DNA from 4 places in the Vibrio taketomensis genome. Region 1 is predicted to be linked to each of the others. Evidence: predicted binding sites of a transcription regulator. Region 1 holds the regulator's gene; each other region holds the start of a gene.
The links. The regulator CRP, encoded in region 1, controls carbon source genes, mostly activating them, when cyclic AMP is high. The targets are predictions, from matches to a motif close to TGTGANNNNNNTCACA.
Positions count from the first base shown of each region.

Region 2: a site for CRP is predicted at 5,531-5,546, ahead of udp (uridine phosphorylase). Genes of this name have one in related genera too.
Region 3: a site for CRP is predicted at 3,502-3,517, ahead of ectA (diaminobutyrate acetyltransferase). Genes of this name have one in related genera too.
Region 4: a site for CRP is predicted at 3,330-3,345, ahead of Vt282_RS11435 (CTP synthase). Genes of this name have one in related genera too.

Region 1 is NZ_AP019649.1:237,515-245,579, reverse strand. Features, by position in the region: partial or broken gene Vt282_RS01145 (ABC transporter ATP-binding protein) at 1-1,675, shown strand, start outside; gene Vt282_RS01140 (TIGR02444 family protein) at 1,672-2,160, shown strand; gene Vt282_RS01135 (hydrolase) at 2,157-3,131, shown strand; gene Vt282_RS01130 (YheU family protein) at 3,198-3,410, shown strand; gene Vt282_RS01125 (phosphoribulokinase) at 3,548-4,417, shown strand; gene crp (cAMP-activated global transcriptional regulator CRP) at 4,770-5,402, shown strand; gene Vt282_RS01115 (DUF1338 domain-containing protein) at 5,457-6,248, opposite strand; gene astD (succinylglutamate-semialdehyde dehydrogenase) at 6,386-7,846, opposite strand; gene astA (arginine N-succinyltransferase) at 7,881-8,065, opposite strand, start outside.
Region 2 is NZ_AP019649.1:2,132,290-2,140,354, forward strand. Features, by position in the region: gene apbC (iron-sulfur cluster carrier protein ApbC) at 1-737, opposite strand, end outside; gene metG (methionine--tRNA ligase) at 896-2,947, shown strand; gene Vt282_RS09680 (hypothetical protein) at 3,168-4,004, shown strand; gene Vt282_RS09685 (YehS family protein) at 4,125-4,604, shown strand; gene udp (uridine phosphorylase) at 4,663-5,421, opposite strand; gene Vt282_RS09695 (zinc/cadmium/mercury/lead-transporting ATPase) at 5,698-7,998, opposite strand.
Region 3 is NZ_AP019650.1:523,646-531,710, reverse strand. Features, by position in the region: gene Vt282_RS16125 (aspartate kinase) at 1-1,091, opposite strand, end outside; gene Vt282_RS16120 (ectoine synthase) at 1,170-1,556, opposite strand; gene ectB (diaminobutyrate--2-oxoglutarate transaminase) at 1,571-2,935, opposite strand; gene ectA (diaminobutyrate acetyltransferase) at 2,856-3,404, opposite strand; gene Vt282_RS16105 (glucose PTS transporter subunit EIIB) at 3,852-4,166, opposite strand; gene Vt282_RS16100 (GyrI-like domain-containing protein) at 4,376-5,023, opposite strand; gene Vt282_RS16095 (DUF6404 family protein) at 5,079-5,429, opposite strand; gene Vt282_RS16090 (TRAP transporter substrate-binding protein) at 6,160-7,185, shown strand; gene Vt282_RS16085 (TRAP transporter small permease) at 7,240-7,815, shown strand; gene Vt282_RS16080 (TRAP transporter large permease) at 7,830-8,065, shown strand, end outside.
Region 4 is NZ_AP019649.1:2,484,213-2,492,277, reverse strand. Features, by position in the region: gene relA (GTP diphosphokinase) at 1-2,139, shown strand, start outside; gene mazG (nucleoside triphosphate pyrophosphohydrolase) at 2,427-3,224, shown strand; gene Vt282_RS11435 (CTP synthase) at 3,431-5,068, shown strand; gene eno (phosphopyruvate hydratase) at 5,151-6,452, shown strand; gene Vt282_RS11425 (multifunctional CCA addition/repair protein) at 7,004-8,065, opposite strand, start outside.

The sequences.
Region 1 (8,065 bases):
ATGTCATTGATGGCGACCGTGAGTATCGCTCGCTAGAGCAACAACTGCTGTCAGCAGAAGAAGCTGACCGTGGCACTTTAGTTGCCGAGCTACACGGTAAAATCGAAACCATCGGCGGCTATAGCATTCGCGCTCGTGCAGCAGAACTACTAGACGGCTTAGGCTTTACTCAAGCGCAAATGAGTTGGAACCTAACTCAGTTCTCCGGTGGTTGGCGTATGCGTCTTAACCTAGCCCAAGCGCTGCTATGCCGATCTGATTTACTGCTTCTCGATGAACCAACCAACCACTTAGACCTTGATGCGGTGATGTGGCTGGAGCGTTGGTTACAGAGCTACCCAGGTACGTTAGTGCTAATTTCTCATGACCGTGATTTTCTTGACCCAATTGTTGGCCGAGTGATTCATGTCGAGAACCAAAAACTTAACGAGTACACTGGCAACTACTCATCATTTGAAGAGCAGCGAGCACAAAAGCTGATCCTGCAACAAGCGATGTTTGCTAAGCAACAAAAGCAAGTCGCGCATATGCAGAGCTACATCGACCGCTTCCGTTACAAAGCATCAAAAGCGCGCCAAGCACAAAGTCGTATCAAGGCTCTAGAGCGTATGGAAAAGGTGCTACCAGCACAGTTTGATAACCCATTTAGCTTTGAATTTCGTGAACCGGATGCGCTACCAAATCCAATTATGATGATGGATGATACTTCGGCGGGTTACGGTGACAATCTGATCCTAGAAAAGATTCGCCTTAACTTAGTTCCCGGAAGCCGCATCGGTCTACTCGGTCGTAACGGTGCCGGTAAATCAACATTGATCAAATTGTTGTCTGCCGAGTTAAAACCACAAAGTGGCGATCTGACATACTCACAAGGGGTGAAGATTGGGTACTTTGCTCAGCACCAATTGGAAACTCTGCACCCAGAAGAGACCCCTCTACAACATATGATGCAGATTGCGCCAAAACATACTGAGCAACAACTGCGTGATTATCTAGGTAGTTTTGGTTTCCAAGGTGACAAAGCATTAGAAAAGGTCGCACCATTCTCTGGTGGTGAAAAAGCACGTTTGGTGTTAGCTCTGATTGTGTGGCAGAAGCCCAACTTATTGCTACTCGACGAACCAACCAACCACCTTGATTTAGATATGCGCCAAGCACTCACCATGGCACTGCAAAGCTTTGAAGGTGCTATGGTCATCGTCTCGCACGACCGTTATCTACTGCGTGCGACAACCGATGATTTGTATTTGGTACATGACCGTCAAGTGGCCCCATTTGATGGCGACTTAAATGACTACTACAAATGGCTGACTGATCAACAAAAAGCAGAACGTCGCGAAGCACAAGCGGAACAACCAGAGAAAAATAACACCAACAGTGCGGCAGCGAAAAAGATCAGAAACGTCGCGAAGCTGAATTCCGAAAACTGACCGCGCCAATTCGCAAGAATCTGACAAAGCTTGAAGAAAAAATGGATAAGTTAGGTGCAAAACTGGCGATGGCTGAAGAGCAATTGGCAGATAACTCACTTTATGAAGCCGAAAATAAGGCTAAACTTAATCAAGTTCTCACAGAGCAGGCCTCCAGTAAAACGGCATTGGAAGATGTAGAAATGGAATGGATGGCTCTTCAAGAAGAGCTAGAGCAGATGGAACAGGAATTCAATAATCAATGACTATAGAGCGCGTACATCTTTCACTTACCCTAGAGCGACTCTGGCAGTTCAGTCTGCAATATTACAGCGTGCGAGAAGTGAAAGAGGCGTGCTTAACTCTGCAAAACCACTACCATGGCAACGTCAACTTGCTCCTCTTGCTCAAGTGGCTAGATGAGCAAGGCGCAACCATCGCCAAATCGGACTGGGCTCAAGTCGAACTATGCTTGAGCCGCTCCGAATCTCTGCTCACTAGCTTTCGAGAATTTCGCCGCAAGGTGAAATTAACCCTTCCCGATAGCCTTTATCGAGAAGCTCTCCAATTTGAATTACAACTCGAGAAGCAGCAGCAATCCGATTTAGTCGATTGTATTAACGGTTTAACCTTACACAATGCCAGCGGTGAACCATTGACTCTGTTCTACTGCCGCAAGTTAGATGCTGAGCATCTCCATCAGGCGTTTGCTTCTCCGTTTCCAGATCACGATGTGGCCGCCTCGCTATGACAAAATTCACTGCAGCTCGGGGGATGAGCAATCCTCACCTTCAAACTCTTGCCCCGCGTTTTATTCGTAAAAAGGCACTATTCGAACCAGTTTGGCAAACACTCGACACACCGGATGGTGACTTTCTTGATCTGGCTTGGAGCGAAGATCCCAATTCAAAATCCGCCCAAAATAAACCGCTGTTTATTCTGTTTCATGGATTAGAGGGCTGTTTCTATAGCCCGTATGCCAATGGATTGATGGCCGCTTTTGCTAAACAAGGTTGGTTATCTGTAATGATGCACTTTCGCGGCTGTAGCGGTAAACCAAATCGTTTAGCTCGTGCTTATCATTCTGGAGAGACTGAAGATGCTCGATTTTTCCTTCAGCACATCCATCAGCAATTTCCCGAGCAGAGCAAAGTCGCAATAGGAATCTCTTTGGGTGGCAATATGCTGGCCAATTACCTCGCAGAATACGCAGACAACCCGCTGTTGAATGCCGCAACCATTGTCTCAGCGCCACTCGATCTTGCTGCCTGTTCACTGCGCATCGAGCAAGGCTTTTCGAAACTGTATAAAGCCTATTTACTTAAATCTCTGAAACGTAATGCGCTGCGTAAACACCATATGCTCAAAGGCGAGTTAGGACTCAACTATCAGAGCATCAAACGTGTGACCAAACTGTCTGATTTTGATGATCTTGTCACCGCCCCTCTGCATGGGTTTAAAAATGCTGAAGATTATTATCAACGCTGCTCCGGTATCCACCGCCTACAGCAAATCAAATTACCAACTCAGATCATTCACGCTAAAGATGATCCTTTCATGACTGATGCGGTAATACCCCATTTTGTTCTGCCAGATAACATCGATTATCGATTAATGGACAATGGCGGTCATGTCGGCTTTGTAACTGGCTCTATGCTCAAGCCTCGTTTCTGGTTAGAGGAAACACTTCCTGCTTACTATCAAGCACTGAAAACCGCATAATGTAGGGCAGCGATATACGCTGCCCACCCGCTGATAGAAATACGATCATAGAATTAAGAGGTCTTTATGATTATTCCTTGGCAAGAGATTGCACCCGATACGCTTGATAATCTTATCCGCGAATTCGTTCTCCGTGAGGGTACTGATTACGGCGAAGTCGAAATCTCTCTGCAAGATAAAGTTGATCAAGTGAAAGCTCAATTGCAAACCGGTGAAGCTGTGATTGTTTTTTCTGAATTACACGAGACGGTCGATATTCAACTCAAGCAGAAGTTTTAACTGCTTTACGCTTTTTAAATAAAAGTTTAAAAATGTAACCTTTGTGTGTTATACCAAGTAGCTGAAAACGGTGATGCTCTAATCGAGATCATCGCAAAATAACAACAAACAATAACGTTATTTAGACAGGGTTTGTCATGTCAGCTAAGCATCCAATTATCGCCGTAACAGGCTCATCCGGGGCAGGAACTACCACCACTTCTGAAGCTTTTCGTAAAATGTTCAATATGATGGACATTAGACCTGCATGGGTTGAAGGGGATAGTTTCCATCGTTTTACACGCCCAGAGATGGATATTGAGATCCGCAAAGCTCGTGAGCAAGGTCGACACATCAGCTACTTTGGCCCTCAAGCCAACGATTTTCCCGCACTCGCTGAATTTTTCCGTCAATACGGTGCTGATGGCACAGGTAAAGTACGCCGCTATTTACACACCTTTGATGAAGCCGTCCCCTACAACCAAATGCCTGGTACGTTTACGCCATGGCAAGAACTACCGGAAAATAGTGATGTGCTTTTCTATGAGGGTTTACATGGTGGTGTCGTCGATGGTGAGGTGAATGTTTCACAGCACGTCGACTTTCTAATCGGCATGGTGCCGATCGTTAACCTTGAATGGATTCAAAAATTTGTGCGCGATACTCGAGATCGAGGCCACTCTCGTGAAGCGGTGATGGACTCGATTGTGCGATCAATGGATGACTATTTAAACTATATTACTCCGCAATTTTCGCGTACTCACATCAACTTTCAACGCGTACCGACCGTCGATACCTCAAACCCACTTGATGCGAAAGGTATTCCGAGCCTAGATGAAAGCTTCGTTGTAATTCGCCTACGCGGCTTCAAAAATGTCGACTACCCTTACCTATTGGCAATGATTGATGGCTCATTTATGTCTCGTCATAACACGCTTGTTGTGCCGGGGGGAAAAATGAGTTTCGCGATGGAATTAATCGTTCGGCCAATCCTACAGCAACTGATAGAAACCGGAAAAATTGGCTGACAAGTTGTATAGCCAACCCGCCATAAAATACGCGTTTTTGCTAGCGCTCCTCTGCATGCAAAAGTACGCTGACTAAAAGCGCCAACACTCCAAGATTGGTATTTTGGTATCACTTGGTTGTATATAAACACGATTACTTTTCATACCGTGATCATGTGCACGTTTTTGCGTACAAAATTTCAGCGACTACCCGATTAAAATCAAGAAATGATTCGGGAAAAAGGATACTATTTGTAGCCGAAACACAAGATAGCTTGCAGCACCAGATAAGTGCTCTTATCCTAGTTATCCCAATTGGGCATAGGTAAAACATGGAAAGCGCAAGCGTACCCTGCAGAGGAAGTGAGATATTATGGTTCTAGGTAAACCTCAAACCGATCCAACATTAGAGTGGTTCCTTTCACACTGTCATATTCATAAGTACCCGTCAAAAAGCACGCTAATTCACGCGGGCGAAAAAGCTGAAACGTTGTACTACATCGTTAAAGGCTCTGTTGCGGTACTTATCAAAGACGAAGAAGGTAAGGAAATGATCCTTTCTTACCTAAACCAAGGTGATTTCATCGGTGAGCTTGGTCTATTTGAAGAAGATCAAGAGCGTACCGCTTGGGTTCGTGCTAAATCTCCTTGTGAGGTTGCTGAAATTTCATTCAAGAAATTCCGTCAGCTGATTCAAGTTAATCCAGACATCCTAATGCGCCTGTCTTCGCAAATGGCTCGTCGTCTACAAGTGACTAGCCAAAAAGTGGGTGACCTAGCATTCCTAGATGTAACTGGTCGTATTGCACAAACGCTACTAAACCTAGCGAAACAACCTGATGCGATGACGCACCCTGACGGTATGCAAATCAAGATCACTCGCCAAGAAATCGGCCAAATCGTTGGCTGTTCTCGCGAAACCGTAGGTCGCATTCTGAAAATGCTTGAAGAGCAAAACCTAATTTCTGCTCACGGTAAAACGATCGTTGTGTACGGAACTCGCTAATTCACGGATGTGAGTAAGCAAACATTTAAAAAGCCACCTTCGGGTGGCTTTTTCTTAAGAGTTGGTACTCTCAAATATCTTATCCGCTGAGGCGGCGACAAAACCGGAATACAGCTCGCCGTTAGGCATTGGATAGCGCTTAGCAAACTCGTAAAAGCCACCGGGCAATAACACCACACCATCCTCAAACTCGACTTGAACTTTATCAGCCATGGTAGCGGATTGCTCTAGTAAAACGTCAGCTGAACCCTTCACTTCACCACCGGATTGATTGATGACAAACCCTGATGACTTAAGATAATCATTAACCTGTTGCACCTCAGCAAACTGAGTCAATTGATTAACACTTACGGTAAAGTGATTGGCACCATAGCCATGTGCTGCTACCCATGCTGCATATTCGCTCTCATCTGCTAGTAGCATATATTCTTGATGGGTTAACTGCCATGGTCGCCCAGCATAGAGAAACTCGCTGCCCTGCATATATTGAGGCTCAATTTGCTCAACCAATTGCTTGACGATTCGCTGTAACTGCGTTGAACACTCTTCCAGCTTTAACTCACTAATAAACACTTTCGGTAAATTTGCATCAGCATGCTGATAGTGTTTCGCCACCAGCTTTTTGGCAACGAATTGATAATCGCCAGACGCTTGGTAACCTAACTCGATAAATGGTTGTGCCAGCACCTCTAAATTGACAGATGTTAGATTAAAGGTGCGCAGTGCAATATGGTCATTGATGAGGGGTTCATTTTCCTCCAGCAAGCGATGTACGTTGCCAGCAGAAGGACATAAGCGTTCGGTATAGTCATGCCACAATGATTGAAACAGATCATTAGGCGTCAGTGAATTCGACATCATGGCAACTCCTTGTCAAATTGGGCTGAATAGCTGGAACTGATTATTAGTCTAGTTGAGTAATCAGCAAGCTAATCAATTTATTTCCAACTCACGATATGGGTCACTAAACTTCGCCACCCCTCTTAATCAAACCGAATCCCTGGACTTAATATTTCCGGCAACACCGTGCACTCCCCCTCCATTGAAGCCATCGGGTAAGCGCAGTAATCCGCCGCATAGAAAGCACTAGGACGTAAATTGCCCGATGCGCCCGGTCCGCCAAAGGGCGCATCACCACTAGCACCCGTGAGTGGTCTATTGCGATTCACGATGCCGGCACGAATATGCTCGATAAAATATTGCCACTCTTGATCTTGAGTAGAAATCAACCCTGCAGAAAGACCAAAGCGAGTATCGTTTGCCATCACAATTGCCTGCTCAAACTCTTGATAGCGAATCACCTGTAATAACGGGCCAAAGTACTCTTCATCGGGTAGCGACTCGATTAAGGTAACGTCAATAATTCCCGGACTGACAAACGCAGCGTCTCCACCTTGTGCTTCAAGTAGACTGACTCCGCCTAGTTGCTGCAATTGCTTTTGTGCTTCCAGTAAAACCTTGGCTGCATGAGTGGAAATTTGTGGACCGATAAAAGGCGCAGGCTCAGCAAACGGTTGATCGATCGTCAAGTTAGTTGTGGTTGTCACCAATGCAGATAACAGCGCATCACCAGCCTCACCAAGCGGCACATACAAACGACGCGCACACGTGCAGCGTTGACCTGCACTTAAAAATGCCGATTGTATAATGGTATAGACCGTAGCTTGAATATCGCCGTAATATTCAGAAACGACTAGTGGATTATTGCCGCCCATTTCCAGCGCCAGCATCTTGTCCGGCTGCCCAGCAAATTGACGATGCAAAAGATGACCGGTATTGGCACTCCCTGTAAATAACAGGCCATCAATACCCTTAGCTTCCGCAAGCGCAATACCCGTCTGTTTAGCGCCTTGAACAAGATTCAGCACTCCAATAGGTAAGCCTGCTTGTTGCCATAACTTCACTGCAATCTCACCGGTCAATGGGGTTTGTTCCGAGGGTTTAAATACCACAGTATTGCCCGCCAACAACGCTGGAACTATATGACCATTTGGCAAGTGAGCAGGGAAGTTATAGGGGCCAAATACCGCCATCACCCCAAGTGGACGATGACGCAGCACCACTTGGTTGCCAGCCACTTCTCGCTGCGTTTCTCCGGTGCGTTGATGGTAAGCCCTAATTGATATGGCAATTTTGCCTGCCATTGCCGATGCTTCAGTGCGAGCCTCCCATAAAGGCTTACCGGTTTCTTTGGCGATGACTTGGGCTATCTGCTCACTATTGGCTTGCACCAATTCAGCGAAACGCAATACCACAGCTTCTCGCTCGGAAATGGGCATGGCTTTCCATTCAAGCAATGCACTGCGTGCGGCGCTAACCGCCATTTCAACTTGTTCAGCACTAGCACTATGCCCTTGCCACACCATTTCACCATCATAAGGTGTCACCGAAGCAAAAGGCTCACCAACACCTTCAATCCACTGACCTGCTATCCAATGTGTCATAACGACTCTCCTTGTTACTCAAGCAATGGGTATTTTATAGCGCCAACATACGCACCATATCGCCCTGCTCTACTTGTAGCGCTTTAGCAGCATCAGGCGAAATAATCACACAGTCGCTCGCTTGGTCATAAGCCGCCTTAGTCGTCACGGCTCGAAAATGTTCAAATGAGGTATTGCTGATCAGATAGTTGATATCACTGCTATGCTCGCGTATCTCTA
Region 2 (8,065 bases), 1.1 Mb from region 1:
CGAGCATCAGCAAGCGCCAAATCTTGCGGTGTAGTGACAATCACAGCACCAGTGACGGGAATTTGCTGCGCGAGACTCAATTGAATATCGCCCGTGCCCGGCGGCATATCAATGACAAGGTAATCTAGATTTGGCCAGTCGGTTTCATTGAGTAATTGCGCCAACGCTTTTGATGCCATTGGACCACGCCAAATAGTCGCTTCATCTTTTGACACTAAATACCCAATAGAATGGGTATAAATGCCATGCGCTTCCACTGGCTGCATCCACTTATTGTCACGCACTTCTGGCTGAGCATGCACTTTACCAATCATCATAGGTACTGATGGGCCATAAATATCGGCGTCAAGTAGACCCACTTTGGCTCCACTCGCGGCAATCGCGAGCACCAAGTTGACTGAAGTCGTTGATTTGCCCACGCCACCTTTAGCAGAGGTAACCGCAATGATATTTTTAACCCCTTTAACCGCACTACCGGTGTGATTTACCAAGGTTTTTACTTGCACGCTAATTTGGTATTTGAATGGCGCAACCGCTTGGTTTTGCTGCTGCGCTTGAATCCACGCATCGATATCTTTGACTAGGTGGTTAGCAGCAAAAGGAATTTGAATTGCGAAGAAGCCTTCGGCATCAACCGAGACCAGACCTGGGGTTGAAGCCCAGTTTTGAATGAGAGAATGATGCTCATATTGGCTTAGCCAAGAGCAAAAATCTTGCTTGGAATGAAACTGACGCATAGGTCCTCCTTTATCAATACCATCCTAGCACTCCAAGCGTGGATACAGAACCCTGAAAAAACTACGGGAATGCCAGTTTGTCTTCTTGGAGTCGTTGTTTGAATCAGGTAGTATTACTCTCTATTTTTTGTACCTATCGAGATAAGCGAATATTAAGTATGGCAAACGATCCAAGAAAACTTTTGGTAACTTGTGCCCTTCCGTACGCTAACGGTTCGATTCACCTAGGTCACATGCTTGAACACATTCAAGCTGACATTTGGGTTCGTTACCAACGCCTACGCGGCAACACTGTAAACTTCATTTGTGCTGACGACGCTCACGGCACGCCAATTATGCTTAAAGCTCAACAGATGGGTATCTCTCCAGAAGAGATGATCGCAGCCGTAAGCGAAGAGCACCAAAAAGACTTCGCTGGTTTTGACATCAGCTTTGACAACTACCATAGCACGCACTCGCAAGAGAACCGTGAACTGGCATCTCATATTTACCTTGAGCTGAAGAAAAACGGTTTTATCTCAAGCCGTACTATCTCTCAGCTATTTGACCCAGAAAAAGAGATGTTCCTACCGGATCGTTTCGTAAAAGGTACTTGCCCGAAATGTAAGGCCGAAGACCAATACGGCGATAACTGTGATAACTGTGGTGAAACATACAGCCCAACTGAACTGATCAATCCAAAATCAGCTGTGTCTGGCGCAACACCAATCATGAAAGATTCTGAGCACTTCTTCTTCGACCTGCCTCAGTTTGAAAGCATGCTAAAAGAGTGGACTCGCTCTGGCTCGCTACAAGCTGAAACAGCAAACAAGATGCAAGAGTGGTTTGAATCTGGCCTACAACAATGGGATATCTCACGTGATGCGCCATACTTTGGCTTTGAGATCCCAGGTGAAGAGAACAAGTTCTTCTACGTATGGCTAGACGCACCTGTTGGTTACATGGCGTCATTTAAGAACCTATGTGACAAAACTGAAGGTCTAGACTTTGACGAATACTGGAAGAAAGACAGCACCACTGAGCTGTACCACTTCATCGGTAAAGACATCGTTTACTTCCACAGCCTATTTTGGCCTGCAATGCTAGAAGGCAGCGGCTTCCGTAAACCAAACAACGTGTTCGTACACGGTTACGTAACCGTAAACGGTGCGAAAATGTCTAAGTCTAAAGGTACGTTTGTAAAAGCAAGCACTTACCTAAACCACCTAGACCCTGAGTGCCTACGTTACTACTACGCAGCAAAACTAAACAGCCGCATCGATGACCTAGACCTTAACCTTGAAGACTTCTCTCAACGTGTAAACGCGGACGTAGTAAACAAGATTGTTAACCTAGCTTCTCGTAACGCTGGCTTCATCACTAAGCGTTTTGAAGGTCAACTAGCTGAAAACTTTGCAGAGCCTGAGCTATACAACGAATTTGTTGCAGCAGCAGAGCGTATTGCTGAACTATACGAAGCGCGTGAATTTGGTCGTGCGATTCGTGAAATCACAGCGCTAGCTGACAAAGCTAACCAATACGTTGATGAAAAAGCACCGTGGGTTGTAGCGAAAGAAGAAGGTAAAGATCAAGAACTGCAGGAAATCTGCTCGGTAGGTATCAACCTATTCCGCGTTCTGATGACTTACTTGAAACCTGTAATGCCTGCACTTGCGGCACGCACTGAAGCATTCCTAAACCAAGAACTAACTTGGGAAGGCATTGCAACACCGCTAACGGCACACAACATTACCGCATTCAAAGCGCTATTTAACCGTATCGATCCTAAAAACATCGAAGCGATGATTGAAGCATCAAAAGAAGATGCAGCAGCAGAAATGGCAGCGAAAGAGAAAGCAGAAGCAGCGAAAACAGAAACTGAACTAAGCAAAGATCCAATTGCAGCAGAAATCGAGTTTGATGATTTCGCTAAAGTTGACCTTCGTATTGCGAAGATCGTTTCATGTGAAGCTGTGCCAAAAGCGGACAAACTACTGAAATTCCAGTTGGATATCGGTGGTGAAATGCGCCAAGTATTCTCAGGCATCAAAGCGGCATACAATCCAGAAGACCTAGTAGGCAAGCTGACTGTTGTCGTAGCAAACCTAAAACCTCGTAAAATGAAGTTTGGTATGTCTGAAGGTATGATCCTAGCAGCTGGCCCTGGTGGTGCTGACCTATGGCTACTTGAGCCACATGAAGGTGCACAACCTGGTATGCGTGTAATGTAAGCGATTCGCTTTTATTACCCAAGCTTTACCAAAATCCTCGCTTCGGCGGGGATTTTTTGTATCTATTTCAAACGCATACTCCCTGAGATGGTGAAACATTGCACCAAAACAGCGCAATCACTGCAATAATGAAAACTTAACTCATTGATATGAAACAACTTTAAACTTGGCATTAAAGCTGCTCTGGTTTTAAAAACACCTAGAAACTGGGGGAACCGTTATGTTTGTTGCATTATCAATGTCAGTATCTATCGTTATTCTTTGTTTGCTCTACTACTACTCCAAACAGCGCTCACAATCACAAGAGCGAAACTATCAGCAAATCATCTCGTTGCGATTGATTATGGAGCTATGCCGACAACATCGCGCCTTGACGCACCAAGCGATGGTCTCTGATGATTTTTCAAAACCAGATGAGGTTTTACACGTTGAGCAGCAGTTACAAAAGCAAACCAGTGATCTGATCACTTTGGCCAGTTTTGATCACAAATCATTGTTTCGCATTCTCCAAATGAAAACAGCCGCGCTAGGTCAAGATTGGCAACAACGTAGTTTTGCTCGCAACCAAAGAACACACGGTACCGCCATTCGCCACTGCATGTTTCTTATCGACGATATAGCCCTTGCATGGCTAGTTGAATCTGGGCGCGAAGACTTAAGCGATGAATACCATTTAAATTGGCAACAAGTGTTGGATAGCATGGAAATCTTGACGCAACTGCGCATTTGCATTCAAGAGAAGGGGCATCGCAATGAGGAACTGCGGATAAAGTACTATGCCGACAAAATTCGTCATAAACTTCAGCAACTCAGCCTTATCAGCCCACTAACAATCCAATCACCGCTCGGGTTACAAACCCAAGCCAAGATTGATCTCCTCATCAGTATCCAAAACCTTAAGTTCACGACTCAACAACTGTATGCTTTAACTACGGATATCTCACAGTTAATCGCGCAAGTGTATGACGATATGTTATCTGACATAACAGAAAGCCTATACCAACCATTGCCAGCAGTCGGAGCGATGCCCTGCGAGAACTCCTTCCATATGGGGTGAATCGATACCCCAATGGGTTTTATCGCTGTTGGTCATGGGCATTCTCTGATAGAGTCGCCGACAATAATCTTCTCCCCCGTCGTAACCTTTCGGCGGCTGAATAGCTAATTAGGATTCCCTTTGACTAACAATGAAATTTTGCGTCGCATTCAGCACGCACTAAACCTTAAAAACGCTCAAATTATCAAAGCTTTTGAACAAGCTGAGGTGAAAGTTGCTCATGACCAACTGCAAAACTGGCTAAAGAGTGAGAGTGAAAAATCTTTCGCAAAAATGAAAGATAAAGAGTTAGCACTGTTCCTAAACGGCTTTATCAACGTTAAACGTGGCAAAAAAGACGGTGAGCAACCAAAGCCTGAGCAGCAACTGACTAACAATATGATCTTTATGAAGCTGCGTATTGCGTTGGATATGAAAAATGAAGATGTACTTGATGCTCTTGAACTGATGGGTGTTAGCCTAAGCAAGTATGAAATTGGCGCTTATTTCCGCAAGCCAAACAATAAGAACTACAAAGCGTGTAGCGATGAGTTGCTTTGCGATTTTCTAAACGGCGTACAATTTACTCAACGTCCTGATTCTGAAGAATACGCTGGATAACAAACAAAAATCCCCCAGCTTAATAAAAGCTTGGGGGATTTTTTTATCTCAATATCAATTAAAGCATTTTACGTGCTGCTTCAACCACGACTTTGATAGAGCGAGCTTCGGTTTCTTTTAGTGTCGCGTGATCTGGAATCTCTTTTTGGGTACGGTTGATAATCACGCCCGCCACACAACCCGCTTTAAGACCAGAGCTTGCACACATCGTCAGTAGTGTTGCTGATTCCATTTCAAAGTTCAGCACGCCCATATCTTGCCATTCTTGCATTGAACCTTGGAAACGCTTAACCACACGACCGGTGAAGGTGTCATAGCGCTCTTGACCCGGGTAGAAAGTATCGCTTGAAGCGGTGACGCCCATGTGCACAGTTGCGCCTGATTCTTCTACCGCTGCTTTCATTGCTGTTGCGACTGAGAAATCTGCCACTGCTGGGAATTCCATTGGTGCAAAATGCAAACTTGCACCATCTAAACGAACTGAGCCCGTAGTGACAATCATATCGCCAACATTTACATGTGGTTGAATTGCACCAGTGGTACCAACACGTAAGAAAGTACGCACACCAAGCTGAGCAAGTTCTTCTACTGCAATTGATGTTGAAGGGCCACCGATACCAGTCGAACATACTACCACCGGTTTGCCATCTAGCTCTGCACGGTAAAGCGTGTATTCACGGTGACTCGCTAGAAATACTGGATTTTCCATCTCCTCAGCGATTTTTTGTACTCGCGCAGGATCGCCAGGAATAATCGCCAACGTTGCACCAGCAAGATCAGCTTCAGTAACGCCTAAATGGAATACAGCTTGAGACATAGGAAACTCCTTGGTTTATCGAGCTCTTAATTATCGAATTATTAATCGGGGCTCGTTGTAAAAATTTATTGGGTACTGAGTTAATTTAACTAAGTTACTTAGTTGATATGGTGACACAAATCACAACCTAAAAAGCAATGACATCTTAACTTGCAGATAAAACCGTTTGGCATCACATTTCAATGTAAGGCAAATACATCACTTTGCATAAAGAATAGCCACGAAACGTGGCTATGAAGAAATTTTTACCGATTAAAGTTTAGACGCTGATTGACACTAACCTTGTTTACTCTTGAATTTAAGTAATCGCAGTGCGTTCAGTGTCACGATTGCCGTTGCTCCACTGTCTGCCAGCACGGCGACCCAAAGACCGGTAATACCAAGTAAACTGGTGACTAAAAATACACCCTTGAGGCCAAGTGCCAACGCGATGTTTTGACGAATGTTGTTGAGTGTTGCACGTGACAATTCAATCATCGCTGCTAACTCAACCAAACGGTTATGGGTAATCGCGGCATCAGCGGTTTCTAACGCGACATCCGTACCGCCTCCCATTGCAATGCCAATGCTCGCCGCTTTCATTGCAGGCGCATCATTGATGCCATCACCCACCATCGCCACATTACGCTGCGCAGATAGTTGCTCGACGTAATGCACTTTATCTTGCGGTAACAGGCTTGCTTGATAGTCGATATCAATTTTAGAACTGATTGCAGCCGCACTTCTCGGGTTGTCACCGGTTAACATGATTGAGCTGATACCCAGCGTTTTCAGCGCTTGAACAGCCTTTTGAGCATCCTCACGCAACGTATCTTGCCACGCAATCAAACCCAGCACTTGGCTTTGCTTTAGCGCAACCACTACAGTTTTGCCTTGGTCTTCTAGCTCAACGACTTGCTGTGCTAACTCATTTTCAAGAGAGAATTCCAACTTGCTTGGAGCCAACACTCGGTATAGTTCTCCCTCGATAAAGCCTTGCACACCACTGCCAACCAATGCTTGTTTTTCAGTCGCTTCAGGTAACTCAAGCTCAAGATCTTGCGCATACTTCACCAATGAAGTCGCAAGTGGGTGACTGGACCCCACTTCGATTGCAGCGATATAGCGCACCACATCATGCTCATGTTCCGCGTGTACCGCGATAACATCCGTCACCTCAGGCTTGCCTTTGGTGAGCGTGCCGGTTTTATCAAATGCCACCGTTTCTACATGGCCAAGTTGCTCTAGAGCTGCGCCCCCCTTGATCAAAGCGCCGCGACGAGCGGCCGCAGCAAGACCAGACGTAATCGCTGCCGGTGTCGAAATCACCAACGCACAAGGACAAGCAATAAGCAGCATCGCGAGTCCTCGATACACCCAGGTTTCCCAAGGCTGAGCAAACAATAGTGGCGGTGTAATGATGACGAGCAACGAGACCAACATCATTAATGGCGTGTACCAACGGCTAAAGCGATCTAAAAATCGCTCCAGCGGAGCTTTACGCGATTCAGCCTCTTCGATCAAATGCAGAATTCTATCGATCGCGTTCTCACCTTGTTTAGAGGTAATGGTAAGTTGAACTACTTTATCTACCACGACTGCGCCAGCCATCACCGGCTCATTGGTAAAACGTTCTACCGGAATAGATTCACCAGTCAGAGCACTTTCATCGAAACTTGCCCCGGTCGATATAATTCGGCCATCAGCCGGTAGACGTGCGCCGGGTGCAACTTCAATTACATCGCCTTGGTTAAGTTCACTGGCTGCAACGTCGACTCGCTTGCCATCGACCACTTTGGTCGCGGTTTCTGGTACCAGCTCCATTAAAGCTTGTACCCCACTACGGGCTCTCGATGCCGCAAAAGCCTCTAAGCGTTCACCAACTAAAAACAGTAGCAATACCATCGCAGCTTCAACGCTTTCACCTAAATACAGAGCACCAATTGCCGCCACACTCATCAAGGTTTCGATCGCAAATGGCGTGCCTGATTTAGCAAGAGAAATCGCTTTTTTGGCAATAGGGTATAAACCCACTAAACAGGTGAGAACAAATAGCCATTCACTGATTTGTGGAAGATAAGGTTTGATCATCGCCGCCACGGCCATAGCTGAAGCGATCGCTATGATTTGGCTATTTTGTTTGATAATCGACGACCAGCCAGTCGCTTGAGGTGCCGACGATTTTTGATCTGGGGAACTAAAGGTAAAACCTGTATCCAAAATGGTTTGTTCAACCAAACTGGCAACCGCATTGTCATTCGATTTCACAATCAATTTCTCGGTGGCAAACAGTACTTTTGCTTCACTGATGCCTTTAATTTTTTTGACTGCTGTTTCGACTTTACGTGCACAGGACGGACAGTCCATGCCGTTTATTTTCCAACTGTAGTTAAATAAAGAAGACGCCTGAGCGGAGTCACCTTCCTCATCATTTAAATCTGCACCACCACTGCAACTTGAACTGCTGCAGCAGTCACTACTGGTTGATTCAACCGATGCCATACGAATACTGTTGAACTTAGGGCTAGCGCAAGATGTGGATTGAGATGGGTTTATTGCTGCCTTATTTGAACGGCACGCTTCATGTTTAGTGCACATAATTGATTCTCCTATCAAAGATAGTCACTTCAGTCTATGTGCTAAGCATAAACCTTGGAGTACACTC
Region 3 (8,065 bases), on a different replicon from region 1:
TTCGCATTCATTTCTTTCCCAATTAGACTCACGCGCGCATCAGCGATAATCTGCATTAAGTCGTAACTCACATTATCGACCTGACCTACCATCGCTTGATCAAATATATGCAGTGCAAAAACTTTTTCTTTTCCCGCAATAATCTCGATTTTATTCGTTTCTGGGCTGTAATCAGCAGAGATCAACGTACCAGCATGTTTCGGTTCAAAGGTATTTTTGATTTGCAACTCAATACCACTTTGTCTTAGCCCTGCTGCAGCATTAGGGTGGATTGCTTCCATGCCAAGACTCGCTAATTGATCAGCGACATCATAGTTAGTACGCCCAATCGGCAGCACCTTATCCGTGCCAACTAAGCGCGGGTCAGCAGAACTTAAATGGTACTCCTTGTGAATGATCGCCAAATTAGCATTGGTCAAAGAGGCAATGCGGCTAAATGTCATTTCACTATAGCCACGGTCGTAAGTCTTCATTAATCCGTCTTTGGTATAAGCATACCCCGTTACAATTGGCAGCTCTTTTTCCACATCGATACATTCAAATGCTTGAATGATGGTTTCATCTAAAGACATCGGCGTCTGGCAATCCCAACCAGACAGATCAACAAACGTTGCATTGATACCCATCGTCTTCAGTTTTAACGCGGTATTGTAAGCGCTATGCACTTCACCAATAGACGATAAAAATTCGCGTATTTGCGGCAAATAATGACGTAGAGAAAACTGACCATAGCGGCAAGTATCGAGAATATTACTAATACATTCTTTCGCTTCAGCAATACGTGAACGAATGTATTTGTCTGCGCGCATGCGGCTCATCGGATCGGCAAAAATATTATCATTAACCAATAACATTTGACGTTCAACTTGAGCTAATGCTTCTCCCCAAGCCTCGTCACGCTTGGCAATTAACTGATAAACGCCCGGTTTGCTGTTTTTCTTATTTTCGAGCAACACATCTGTCATTCCCCCATAAGCAGAAACAACAAATACACGGTTATAAGGATTCTTGGGACGACAGATAATGTTGTCTAACACTGCGTCAAACGCAGACATTGAAGTACCGCCGATTTTTTCTACGGTATAAGTCATGAACTTTCCTTGGTCATAAGCTTTAAATTTGAAAAAGCGGAAGATATCTCCCGCCTAAATACGATCGATTAACCGACTTTAATCAATCAATGGATAAACACCATTCTCATCATGAGTTTCTGCACCCGTGATTGGCGGATTAAATACGCATGCCATCACCATCGGTGTATCTTTGTATGCACGTAAATAATGCTCATCATGCTGGTCGAGAATATACAAAGTGCCCGGTTTAATTGGATAGGTTTCGCCACCCACGACTTCAATCTCACCTTCTCCGCTCATGCAATAAACAGACTCTAGATGATTTTGATAGTGGATATGGGTTTCGGTATTCTCATAAATGGTTGTGATGTGAAACGAAAAGCCCATTTGGTCATCTTTGAGTAACATACGCACGCTTTCCCACGTATCAGAAGTCACTCGACGCTCGCTATTGCGGCACTCTTCTAATGTACGAACAATCATTATCTATCCCTATCCTATGACGCTTTCTTAAATTGTTTTTCTGCAACACTTTCCACTGCTGCGCTAAATATTGTTAGCCCTTGTTCAAGCTCAGGCTTCGTTATCGTCAGCGGGCAAAAAAACTTCACGACTTCATCGTTTGGTCCGGCGGTTTCAATCACCATTCCACGAGCAAAACAAGCCTTCGCGATCGCACCAGCCAGCGCACTATTTTGACACTCAATACCAATCATCATGCCGCGACCTTTCTGCTGCACGAATAATTGAGGAAATCTTGTTTGCACACGAGTTAAGGTTTCCGACACCATTTCAGAACACGCTTGAATGTGCTGCTCTAGGACATCATCAGACCAATAAGTTTCGATCGCTTTCGCCGCAGTAACGAAAGCATGGTTGTTGCCACGGAATGTGCCGTTATGCTCACCCGGTTGCCAGATATCCAGATCAGGTTTAAGCAACACCAGTGCCATTGGTAACCCGTAACCACCTATAGACTTCGACAAAGTAACAATGTCCGGTTTGATGCCGGCAGGTTCAAAACTAAAGAACGTCCCCGTTCGACCACACCCGGCTTGAATATCATCAACAATCAATAAGATGTCATTGGCTTTACAAATCTTATCTAGTCTCTCCAACCAATGGCTAGATGCCGCGTTCAATCCACCCTCACCTTGCACGGTTTCAAGTAGCACTGCCGCTGGTTTATCAAAACCGGCAGAATTGTCGTTTAGCATGGTTTCAAACAATGCGAGTCCATCAATACCAGCGTATCCTTCATAGGGAATGCGCGTAATACCGTTCAAACTCCCCTCGGGGGCTCCTTGACGATGATGTTGATTACCAGTCGCGGCCAATGCACCAGCGGTACAACCATGAAATCCATTGGTAAAGGCGACAACGCTCGAACGTCCTTTTGCTTTTTTGGCTAGCTTTAAGGCTGCTTCTACTGCGTTAGTACCAGTAGGGCCAGTGAACTGTAGTTTGTAATCCAAACCACGTGGTGCCAATATCTTTTGGTAAAATGCGTCAATGAAATCTGCTTTAGCTTCTGAGTGCATGTCTAGTCCATGCGTAATACCGTCGCTAACAATGTATTCAACCAACGCTTCTTTCAGTATCGGGTTGTTGTGCCCGTAGTTAAGTGAGCCTGCACCCGCTAGAAAATCTAAGTAGCGTTCACCATTTTCTGTTTCAAGCCAACAACCTTTAGCTTGCTTAAATACCACTGGAAAACTATTTGAGTACGAACGAACTTTAGATTCGTGATTAATGAAATGTCCATAATAAGACCAATATTTCCTATAAATTTGCAGAAGATTTTGTGGGAATTCGATAGAGATATTCGGTGTCATGTTTTCCGATAAAGTGCTTATCTTGATCGAGAAACACACCAACACTGCCATTATTGCCTTGGATCGCATCAAACTTCTCAAACAGGCTCCATGATGCGAGATTTGGCTTGGTGATTGTGGTTTCGATCGCTTTAATATCAGAGAGAGAATCACGACCTACTAATTTGTTCAGCATGTTCAACGCAAGCCCTTTACCTCGACAGTGTGGTGCTACCGCGACTTGCCACACAAATAACACGTTTGGCTCTTGTGGCTTTCGATAAGCAGAGATGAAGCCACCAAGTTGACCTTGATGTTCAACAAGAATGCATGTGCCTCGAAAGTGGGTTACTTGAAGAAAGTTACAATAGGAAGAATTCGTATCCAGAGGGGGGCAAATTGCGATCAGTGAAAATACATCATCACCATCTGAGGTTAAAGGTTCACGGAAAACCCATTCTTGACTTGCGCTCACTTCATTATCTAAAGAAGTCAGACAAGGTTCCGAGGTAATCATTTAGAAACAATCCTTTGTGCTCTAACTAAAATTACCGATTATTATGCACCCAACACTGGGTCAAAAATCAAACATTCCGTATTAAAATGGCAATTAACGTGACGGATATCACATTAATTGACCAGTTTTTAGTTAGAACTCTAACATTTAAAGCTTATAAAATAGAACATTGAGAATGTACATTCATTTGTTGCAAATACTATGTGGTATTTATAGTTCCAACGCGTGTGCGCTAAGCTCTTTCGTCCCCTATTGAGAGCTCTTTTCAATTTTTATTTAACCCTTGCGGTTACTGATCGCAAGACTGATTCAACAAATTGAGGGGTTTATAACTAGCTCATCGCTGAACGTTTTACTGTTCTCCCAGCCTCGTTGGGGCTTTATAAAACAAAAGCCCCAAGAAAACTTGAGACTTTGGTTTATACGACCTAACGAATGATTGAGAGCTTAATGAGTTCCGGAAGTGTGTTGAAGTCGCCTTTCTTCCATTTCTTGGGAGTAGCTATTCGCTTTTACCCCATAAATAATCTGTATGTGGTGCTCATCCAAAATCACGACTCCATGTGCGCCATGATTCTTGAGTACCTTTTGGTCGACGATGGATGTGTCTTTAAGAGTCAAACGGAGTCTAGTCGCACATGCTCCGGTTTCTTCTAGATTGTTCAGCCCACCAATAGCCTCGATGACTGTATCGACGTCTTGTTCAAGATTAGGATTAACTTGCGTCAGTGCTTTTAGTATACGCTTGATGGCTTTAAGCATGCTCAATAGCTCGAATAACAAATGGTCTGAAATTATATCGCTATTATCGATTTTGTCTTAATGTTTTGCTTCGGCATTTCTGCATAGATGCAGTACGTTCTAACGAAACTCAGATCGACAATTGCGACACCAGAAGTATTCCTAAGATCATGCCAAAAACGCAACCACTAGAAAGTGACTACATATTACAAGAGGAAGGCTTACGTACTTTAGACAGGGCTCTGAGGTTTAACGCTAAACCGTAATATCGTTCTGTATTTCTCAGGACTTACTCGCCTCGCGTCAGAGAGGTAGATTTCCCTATGAACTTTTGAAATGCGAGTCAAGCCATTGGCTTCTGCGAACGCTTCCATTACTGAAAAACTCGCTGGCTCATCCTCAAAACGCCCCAAATGAAGCATTTGAACACTGCAACCTTCAGATATTGTCTCAAAAGAGATCGAAGACAAATACTCTGACGGCTTCGCTGCCTTAACTTGCGAGATTGCCTGATCAAAAAGAACATCATTAATAAAATCTGGCTGCCTAACCATTAACTTATAGACTAAATCATCTTTGTTTATCGTGCCGTTGAACGTTTTCTTTGCCTCGTCAGTAATGTCCCATACACCTTCTAATGGGTAGACAGTAAAATCACAATACCCCTCTGGTTTGTGTTTACTTTTCTTAAGCCCCATCTTCAGACTGTAAGCGACAGAATATAACGCGCCTACTCGCTCAGAAAAACCATCATCATTCGGATTACCTTGCCCTGAAATCGTAATAAAGTTAAAGGCAGGAACATTTATCATTTCCGGTTTATTCTTTGGCAAGTATGTCGATTTCTCATGCTTACGCCATTCATGCTTGACTGTCATTCAATTGCCCAATCTTGATTAATGTATCTATCCGCCTGATGCTTCGTTTACTATGCTATCTACCTAAAGAACGCCACTCTGATAGATTCAACTGCTTTCGTCTAACAAAGTAAAATGTCGCCATGATGAATCCAAACAAAACACCACCAATCAGAGACATATAGATTGCTTCGAGAACTGGCTTGTCAGATTTACTCCAGAGCATGAGCCAATTCAAAATACCCCAAACCGGTGCAAACATCGCGGCTGAAATAATCCAGTTGCTCATGAAGGTCTGATAATAAGGCGGAATATTCAACCCAATTTTACATAGTAACTTGGATATTGGTGGATTGTAATTTGACTTCCAAACACCTTTCTCATTCAATTCTTTATGTGCAAATTGGAGCTTAGTTTGATAATCCATTCTTCCTCCGCAATTCCATTTGTTCTCGAAAACACCTACTGAGTAACAACCCAATTTAAACGATACACATTTGCACCGAAGTCACTGAGTCTAATTATTCTTATTCTACTAGTTTGATTTTAGCCAAAACCACTTCAATCTTCATACTATTGATAAACATAGCAAAGTTTTACGTCATAAATCAGCCACTCGCTCTATGCTGCTAACGCAGACAACAAAATATTATTGTCTAATAATAGCTAGAAGCTCATATGTGTTATGCACTTTGCTCCAACCTCCTTTGAGACCACAACGACATATAACAACATCTATTTGGCTAGTATGCATTTTAGATTCAGAGCTACATGACTGAACCTAAGGTTTTTGATATCAATTTGTATATCGGGCTTTTCGTTCAACAGCCTAAATGCCTCTCAGGCAAACTGTTTATTTTAAACTGATTTTATATCGCACTTTTGGGACACTGAAACTTAGTTACACCTGTAACTAATTCTTTTCATCCAAAACAGACTTAGAGTCCCGCTTCTGCAATTTGTTATATAAAAACTCAAAATATTCCACAAAACTAGCTATACAGGTAAAACCGATCATCCATCACACCATCCACATGTTCTTTAACTTTCATCTTATTATTTACACCTCTAACGTTTAACCTCCACTTTGCATCTGGAACTCATCTCATATTGGTTATGAGAATAGAGTCAGAAACTATCGACAACACTGGAGGGACATGATGTCCATTTATCACCACTTTAAGCAATTGACTGCTTTATCATGTGCTGCCGCAGCACTGAGCTTTTCTACATTCGCAAGCGCTGATACTTGGCGCTATGCACACGAAGAATATGAGGGTGACGTTCAAGACGTTTATGCGCATAAGTTTAAGCAATACATAGAAGAAAACTCAGAACACACGCTGCAAGTTTATCGCTTTGGTGAATTAGGCGAATCAGACGACATCATGGAGCAAACCCAAGCTGGAATTCTGCAATTCGTAAACCAGTCACCTGGTTTTACTGGGGCTCTGATTCCTGAAGCTCAAATCTTTTTCATCCCTTATCTTATGCCGACAGATATGGAAACGGTGGTGGAGTTCTTCCGTCAAAGTAAAGCGGTCAATGATAGCTTCCCTAAACTTTATGAAGCACAAGGGCTAGAGTTATTAAAAATGTACCCTGAAGGTGAAATGGTTATGACGGTCGATGAACCTATTACCTCTCCTGAAGATCTTAAAGGTAAGAAAATCCGAGTTATGACCAACCCATTGCTATCGTCTACCTACGAAGCATTCGGTGCCACCCCAACTCCATTACCTTGGGGTGAAGTCTACGGCGCTCTGCAGACCAATATGATTCAAGGTCAAGAAAACCCTATCTTCTGGATTGAGTCTGGCGGCCTTTACGAAGTGTCACCGAACCTCGTGTTTACTAATCATGGTTGGTTTACCACCGCTTCAATGGCAAATAAAGCTTTCTTTGACAAGCTCTCGGCAGACGAGCAACAGATGATTCGTGACGCATCAGAGTATGCGTTTAATGAAACAGTTAAACACATCCGTGGTCTCGCAGAGAAATCCCTCGCTAAAATTCAGAATACTAGTGACAACGTAACAGTGACTCGTTTAACCGATGCTCAAATTGCAAAATTCAAAGAGCGTGCTCCGCAAGTCGAAGCCACTTTCTATGAAATGACTGGTGATAGCGGTAAGCAACTACTCGATCAATTCAAACAAGATCTGAAAGTCGTAACTAAATAGTTGTTTATCTGGTGGGCATTCTTGCAGATTGCCCACTTTTTAAGGAAGAACACCATGACTGATGCGGAAGCACTCACCTATCGTTCAACACTTCCAGGAATACTCGGAATGTTGGACGATTTCATTTGTAAACTGGAATCATTTTTACTTGCCGCTGGCGTGCTTTTAATGGCACTCAATACCTGCGTCAACGTTGTCGCGCGATTTGTATTTGGCGAAGGGCTATTTTTTTCAGGCGAGATAAATCGGATATTAATTGTCCTCATCACATTTGCAGGTATTGGCTACGCAGCTCGCTACGGTCGTCATATTCGTATGTCTGCAATCTATGACGCTTTACCTTTTAAAGGTCGCAAAATACTGATGACTATCATTGCGTTTTTCACGTCTGTGATGATGTTTGTTTTAGCTTATTTCTCTGTTGAATATATCGTATCTATATACGAGAGAGGCCGAATCTTACCAGCTCTCGGATTCGAGATTTGGTTGATCTATGTTTGGGTTCCTTTGGGGTTCATTATTACCGGCATTCAATACGCTCTCACGATGTACAAAAACCTGACGTCTGATGATGTTTACCTGTCTGCTGGCGTATTGGATGACTATGCAAAAACAGAAAGTGAAGTCTAAATAGGTTCTCTGTTATGGCACTAACTCTTATGTTCATCATGATTGCTCTACTACTTTTGGGCTTTCCAATGATGATTCCTTTAATCTCTGCCGCGCTCTCTGGGTTTTACATGATGTTCAATGGCGTCGGCCAAATGGACACTTTTATACAGCAAGTACTCGGAGGCATTCGTCCGGCTTCACTTATCGCGGTTCCAATGTTTATTTTGGCGGCAGATATTATGACCCGAGGCCAATCTGCAACGCGTCT
Region 4 (8,065 bases), 720 kb from region 1:
TCCAAAACTGCTCAGCGCTTAACTGAAGTTTATCGTCAGTGTGAAAGCTACCTAAAGGGCAATGATAATGCGTCATTGTTGCTATGGCGTGGGCGCGAGATGATTGAAATATTGATCACTCTCTCAATGGATAGGCCGACCCTAGTCGCTGCGCAGTTATTCCCTTTAGTCTCGACCGGTGCGCTTGGACGCGAAAAACTGGAAGAAGACTTTAGCAGTGAGATCATTAAGCTTATTGATGGTGTTGAAGAAATGGCTGCATTGGGTCAACTGAATGTGACCTTAGAAGGCAGTGCTGCTTCAGCGCAAGTCGATAACGTTCGCCGCATGTTGTTGGCGATGGTGGATGATTTTCGCTGCGTAGTGATCAAACTGGCAGAACGTATCTGCAACCTGATTGAAGTGAAAAAAGCACCGGATGAAGTGCGCCGCGCTGTTGCGAAAGAGTGCGCCAATATCTATGCACCTCTGGCTAACCGTCTAGGTATTGGTCAGTTGAAATGGGAAATCGAAGACTACGCATTTCGCTACCAACAACCAGATACTTACAAGCAAATCGCCAAACAACTGTCTGAGCGCCGAATTGTGCGTGAACAGTACATCAAAGATTTTGTCGACGACCTTCACCAAGAGATGAGCGTTTCGGGTATTAATGCCGAAGTGAGCGGTCGTCCAAAACACATCTATAGCATCTGGCGAAAAATGCAGAAAAAAGGCTTGGAGTTCGACGAGCTTTTTGACGTGCGTGCGGTGCGTATTATCGCTGACAAATTGCAAGATTGTTATGCCGCTTTGGGTGTGGTGCATACCAAGTACAAACACTTGCCAAGCGAATTTGATGACTACGTTGCCAACCCGAAACCTAATGGCTACCAGTCAATCCATACCGTCATTTTAGGGCCAGAAGGCAAGACCATCGAGATTCAGATTCGTACCAAACAGATGCACGAAGATTCTGAACTGGGCGTTGCTGCGCACTGGAAATACAAAGAAGGTAGCAGCGGCCGTAGTGGTTACGATGAGAAGATCACTTGGCTGCGCAAACTACTTGATTGGCAAGAAGAAATGTCTGATTCAGGCGAAATGCTTGATGAGGTTCGCAGCCAAGTCTTTGATGATCGCGTTTATGCCTTCACCCCGCGTGGTGATGTGGTCGATTTACCGATGGGCGCAACACCGCTTGATTTTGCTTACCATATTCACTCGATGGTGGGTCACCGCTGTATCGGTGCGAAAGTGGGCGGTCGCATCGTTCCGTTTACTCACAAGCTACAAATGGGTGATCAAGTTGAAATTATCACGCAAAAAGAACCCAACCCATCTCGTGACTGGCTAAATCCAGCAACCGGCTTTGTGACCTCAAGCCGTGCGCGCGCAAAAATTAACGCTTGGTTCCGTAAACAAAGCCGAGAGAAAAACCTCGAAGCGGGGCGTGAGATCTTAGAACACGAACTGGCAAAGATTGGTGCGACGCTTAAAGATGCTGAGCAATATGCACTCAAGCGTTTTAATATGAACACCGCCGATGAATTGTTCGTTGGCGTGGGTAGCGGTGATTTGCGCATCAACCAAATCATCAACCACATCAACGCTTTGGTGAACAAGCCCACGGCAGAGGAAGAAGATCAGCAAGCGTTAGAAAAACTGCGTGAGGCAGAAAACAAACCTTCAACGCCAAACCGTCCGAATAAGGATGCGGTTGTGGTAGAAGGGGTGGATAATCTGATGACCCACCTAGCACGCTGCTGTCAGCCAATTCCCGGTGATGAGATTAAAGGCTATATCACCCAAGGTCGTGGTATCTCAGTGCACCGAGCAGACTGCGAACAACTAGATGACTTACGCCACCATGCACCAGAACGTATTATCGATACGGTTTGGGGTAGAGGCTTTGCAGGGAGTTACTCACTAACGTTGCGTGTTGAGGCAATGGAGCGTAGTGGTTTGCTTAAAGAGATCACCACTCTGTTTGCTAACGAAAAAGTCAAAGTGAATAGCATGAAGAGCCGAGTTGATTATCGCAATCAATTGTCGATTCTCGACTTTGAATTGGAAGTGACCAATGTCGAGGTGGTCAATCGACTGATTAGTCGTGTTGAGCAGATTAAAGATGTGATGCTAGTAAAACGCTTAGGCTAATTTTTGCGTCGCATTTGTTGTTTTTACGGCGTTAACTGCGCTTACTCCGGAGTGCCGGCCCAGACTCATCACATAGATGGCTATGCTCTGGGAGTCTCATGCGCATGTTGCCTTGTTAAAACGCCAACTGCTTAGCAAAAACGTGTGTTTCTCTAAAGGAATTAGGCTCTCGTTTTATAACTTGGCGTTGCCTGATAGAAAGAATTCAAGGTGAGTGGTTTTAGCTGCTCACCTTTTTGTTTATTACTGGCCTGAGAACATAGTGTCGGGCTGGTGGAGGAGAAAACATGAGTCATCCAATTGAACAGTTAGAACAGATTATGGAGACGCTGCGCGACCCACAACAAGGTTGTCCTTGGGATCGTAAGCAGACCTTTGAAACTATTGTGCCGCATACCATTGAAGAAACGTATGAAGTGGTGGATGCGATTCATAACCAAGATTGGCCGAACTTAAAAGAAGAGTTGGGTGATTTACTGTTCCAGGTGATTTTCTACAGTCAGCTTGCGAAAGAGCAAGGACTGTTTGAGTTTTCTGATGTGGTGGAAACAGTCAATGAAAAACTGACTCGTCGCCATCCGCATGTTTTTTCTGAGGTTGAATTTGAGTCCGATGAAGCCATCAATGCTAACTGGGAAGCAGAGAAAGCGAAAGAGAAGGCGCGGGCAGGAAAAACCGAACAAAGTATTCTAGACTCAATACCAAATTCTCTACCGGCGTTAATACGTGCTACAAAGATGCAAAAGAAGTGTGCACGCTATGGATTTGATTGGGATTCGTTGGCTCCGGTCGTAGATAAAGTCCATGAAGAGTTGGACGAGGTAATGGAAGAAGCTTTACTTGTCGACAGCAAACAAGAGAACGTTGAGCTAGAACTGGGTGATTTATTGTTCTCAGTGGTGAATTTGGCTCGCCATTTAGAAGTTAACCCAGAGGTCGCATTGGCTAAGGCAAATTTAAAGTTTGTTCGTCGTTTTTCTCAAGTAGAGAGAAAAGTGCAACAGAATGAAAAAAAATTGGAACAATGCAGTCTCGATGAACTAGAAGAATATTGGCAAAAAGCGAAGCAAGAAGAGCGTAATTAGTGACCTAATTATGCGTAAAATGGATAATTCTGACTCATGCTGTTTATAAGTTTGAATAATCTGAATCATTCACTTTGATTTGAAGCAAAAAAATAATAGTGGTGGTGTGATAGATTTCACGTTGTGGCGTTAAGGGCCTTCTGGTATATTTGCTTCCCGTCCAGAAGAAATCCATTTTCCCTCATTCAACCAATTTCAGGTTAAACATGACGACAAATTACATTTTTGTTACTGGCGGGGTTGTATCCTCTCTAGGTAAAGGTATTGCAGCAGCATCTCTTGCAGCGATTTTAGAAGCTCGTGGTCTTAAAGTGACTATGATGAAGCTTGACCCTTACATCAACGTTGATCCAGGCACAATGAGCCCAACTCAACATGGTGAAGTGTTCGTTACAGAAGATGGCGCCGAAACAGACCTAGACCTTGGTCACTACGAGCGTTTCATTCGCACCAAGATGACTAAGCGCAACAACTTCACTGCAGGTCGTGTTTACTCAGACGTTCTAGCTAAAGAGCGTCGTGGTGACTACCTAGGTGCAACAATTCAAGTTATCCCTCATATCACAAACGCAATCAAAGACCGTGTAATCAATGGTTCTCAAGGCCATGAAATCGCGATCGTTGAAGTCGGTGGTACTGTAGGTGATATCGAATCGCTACCATTCATGGAAGCAATCCGTCAGCTAGCGGTTGAAATCGGCCGTGAACGTGCAATGTTCATGCACCTAACTCTTGTTCCTTACCTAGCAGCAGCTGGCGAAGTGAAAACGAAGCCGACTCAACACTCTGTAAAAGAACTTCTATCAATCGGTATTCAACCAGATATCCTAGTTTGCCGCTCAGATCGTATGATCCCAGCGAACGAGCGTAAGAAGATTGCGCTATTCTGTAACGTTCCTGAGAAAGCGGTAATCTCAATGAAGGACGTAGATTCAATCTACAAGATCCCTCAACTAATCAAGTCTCAAGGTCTAGACGACCTAGTGTGTGCTCGTTTCGGCATTAATGCACCAGAAGCGGATCTTTCTGAGTGGGAACAAGTAATCTACGAAGAAGCGAACCCAACGGGCGAAGTAACGATCGGTATGGTTGGTAAGTACATCGAACTGCCAGACGCATACAAATCAGTAAACGAAGCGTTGAAACACGCGGGCTTGAAAAACCGTCTAAACGTCACCATTAAATACGTAGACTCACAAGACGTAGAAACTAAAGGTACTGAAGTTCTAGAAGGTCTAGACGCAATTCTAGTTCCTGGTGGCTTCGGTGACCGTGGTGTGGAAGGTAAGATTCTTGCAGCGCAATACGCTCGTGAGAACAAAGTTCCTTACCTAGGCATCTGTCTTGGTATGCAAGTTGCGCTGATTGAATACGCGCGTAACGTAGCAGGCATGCCAGGCGCACACTCTACAGAATTTAATAAAGATACTAAGTACCCAGTGGTTGGTTTAATCACTGAATGGGTGGATGCAGAAGGTAACGTAGAAGAACGTACTGAATCATCTAACCTAGGCGGTACAATGCGTCTTGGTGCACAGCTATGTCACCTAGAAAAAGGTACCAAAGCTCGTGAACTATACGGTAGCGATACGATTCATGAACGTCACCGCCACCGTTACGAAGTGAACAACTTACTTCGTCCGCAAATCGAAAAAGCAGGTCTGAAAGTATCAGGTCTATCAGCGGACAAGAAGCTAGTGGAAATGATTGAGAACCCGAACCACCCATGGTTTGTTGCAGCTCAGTTCCACCCAGAGTTCACTTCGACTCCTCGTGATGGTCACCCATTATTTGCAGGTTTCGTTAAAGCTGCGGGAGAAAACTCGCGCGGTGAATTGAAGTAAGAAGTAAAAAGGATACGGGCAGTCGCAAAGGTTTGTGACTGCCCTTTAATTCGACATTTATTTTATACGAGAGGAAACATTAATGTCTAAGATCGTAAAAGTTCTAGGTCGTGAAATCATCGACTCACGTGGTAACCCAACTGTTGAAGCTGAAGTTCACCTAGAAGGCGGTTTCGTTGGTATGGCAGCAGCTCCATCTGGTGCTTCTACAGGTTCTCGCGAAGCTCTTGAGCTACGTGACGGCGACAAATCACGTTTCCTAGGTAAAGGTGTTCTTAAAGCTATTGAAGCTGTAAACGGCCCAATCGCTGACGCTCTAGTAGGCAAAGATGCTAAAGATCAAGCTGCAATCGACGCTATCATGATCGAACTAGACGGCACTGAAAACAAATCTAAATTCGGTGCAAACGCTATCCTAGCTGTTTCTCTAGCAAACGCTAAAGCAGCTGCAGCTGCTAAAGGCATGCCTCTATACGAGCACATCGCTGAGCTAAACGGTACTGCTGGTCAATTCTCTATGCCTCTACCAATGATGAACATCATCAACGGTGGTGAGCACGCAGACAACAACGTTGACATCCAAGAGTTCATGATCCAACCAGTTGGCGCTAAGACTCTTAAAGAAGCTCTACGTATCGGTGCAGAAGTATTCCACAACCTAGCTAAAGTTCTTAAGTCTAAAGGCTACAACACTGCAGTTGGTGACGAAGGTGGTTTCGCTCCAAACCTAAAATCTAACGCTGAAGCGCTAGAAGTTATCGCAGAAGCAGTTGCAGCAGCTGGCTACGTTCTAGGTAAAGACGTAACTCTAGCTATGGACTGTGCAGCATCTGAGTTCTTCGACAAAGAAGCTGGCATCTACAACATGAAAGGTGAAGGCAAAACTTTCACTTCTGAAGAGTTCAACCACTACCTAGCTGGTCTAGTTGAGCAATTCCCTATCGTATCTATCGAAGATGGTCTAGACGAGTCTGACTGGGCTGGTTTCGCACACCAAACTCAACTTCTAGGCGACAAGATCCAACTAGTTGGTGACGATCTATTCGTTACAAACACTAAGATCCTAGCTGAAGGTATCGAGAAAGGCATCGCTAACTCTATCCTAATCAAGTTCAACCAAATCGGTTCTCTAACTGAGACTCTAGCTGCAATCAAGATGGCTAAAGACGCAGGTTACACAGCTGTAATCTCTCACCGTTCTGGCGAAACTGAAGATGCAACTATCGCTGACCTAGCGGTAGGTACTGCTGCAGGTCAAATCAAAACTGGTTCTATGAGCCGTTCTGACCGTGTTGCTAAGTACAACCAACTAATCCGTATCGAGGAAGCTCTAGGTGAGCGCGCTCCTTTCAACGGTCTAAAAGAAGTTAAAGGTCAAGCTTAATTATAAGCTTAGCTAAATAGCTTTTAGAAAGGCTCCACTTCGGTGGGGCCTTTTGTATTTGGAGAAAGCTCACGGTGAGCGCGCTCCCATATTTCAAAGAAGCGGCCTTAAAGAAGTGAAAGGTCAAGCTTAATTTTAAGCTTAGCTAAATAGCTTTTAGAAAGGCTCCACTTCGGTGGGGCCTTTTATTTTGGAGAACGCTCACGGTGAGCGCTCTCCCATATTTCAAAGAAGCGGTCTTAAAGAAGTTAAAGGTCAAGCTTAATTATAAGCTTAGCTAAATAGCTTTTTAGAAAGGCTCCACTTCGGTGGGCCTTTTGTATTTGGAGAAAGCTCACGGTGGGCGCGCTCTCCCATATTTCAAAGAAGCGGTCTTAAAGAAGTTAAAGGTCAAGCTTAATTATAAGCTTAGCTAAATAGCTTTTAGAAAGGCTCCACTTCGGTGGGGCCTTTGTCTTTGGAGGAAAGCTCACGGTGAGCTCTCTAATATTTCAATGACGCGGTTTAAATAAGTTACTGGTTAAGCAGTGCTAGAGGGTTAAGCTCGCTTCTCAATTTTCAACTCTCGATGCATTCGCGATCGCCTCAACTCTGCGTTTCTCCATCTCTTCACGAATAGCTGCGCCTTTAAAACCATCAGCGATGATGTCTTGTACTTGCACGCTCAGTGCTGCTTGGTAAGCCAATTCAAAGATCGCTTGCTGAGGGTAATCAATAGTCTCAAAGCCAGTACGCCCTTGGCTGTCAGCTTTGCAGCACAATAAGATGTCGTCTAGGCGTTCAGGTTTGCGCCATACATCGAACTTGTTGAGAATTTTTAATTTAGTTGCAGGTTTGAGTTCGGCGGCGCGGTGAATATTAGAGTGTTGTTCACATACCATCAGTGCTAAATCTCGATACTCGTTTGGTACACGTACCCGCTCACACAATGCTTTGATGATTTTAAGCCCGGTATGGCAGTGCATTTTATGGCTTGGCCACTCTTTCTCAGGTGTAATACCTTTGCCCAGATCGTGTACTTGCGCGGCAAATCGAACGGTGCTGGTCTCTGATAGCAATGCCGCTTGTTTGGCGACCATTAGAGTGTGGATGCCGGTATCAATTTCTGGATGCCATTGTGGTGGTTGCGGGACACCAAATAAGCGGTCAATTTCAGGCAGCACAATGTTAAGAGCACCGCATTGACGAAGTACATCGAGAAAGACTTGAGGATCTTGGGTGCTTAGGGATTTATGCCACTCTTGCCAGACACGTTCCGCCGTTAGGTGTTCTAGTTCGCCACTGGTGACGATTTGCGTCATCAACGTCATGGTTTCTGGTGCCACGCGAAAGCCAAGATGGGCTAATTTCGCTGCGAATCGAGCTACACGTAGTACGCGCAGAGGATCCTCGACAAAAGCATCAGAGACATGCCTTAAAACGCGTTTTTTCAGATCTTGCTGACCCTGATACGGGTCGATGATAGTGCCATGCTCATCTTGTGCCATGGCATTGATGGTGAGATCGCGGCGCAATAGATCTTCTTCTAGTGTCACGTCTGGTGCAAAGTGGCATTGAAAGCCTGTGTAGCCGTCACCGGTTTTGCGTTCCGTTCGTGCCAATGCATGCTCTTG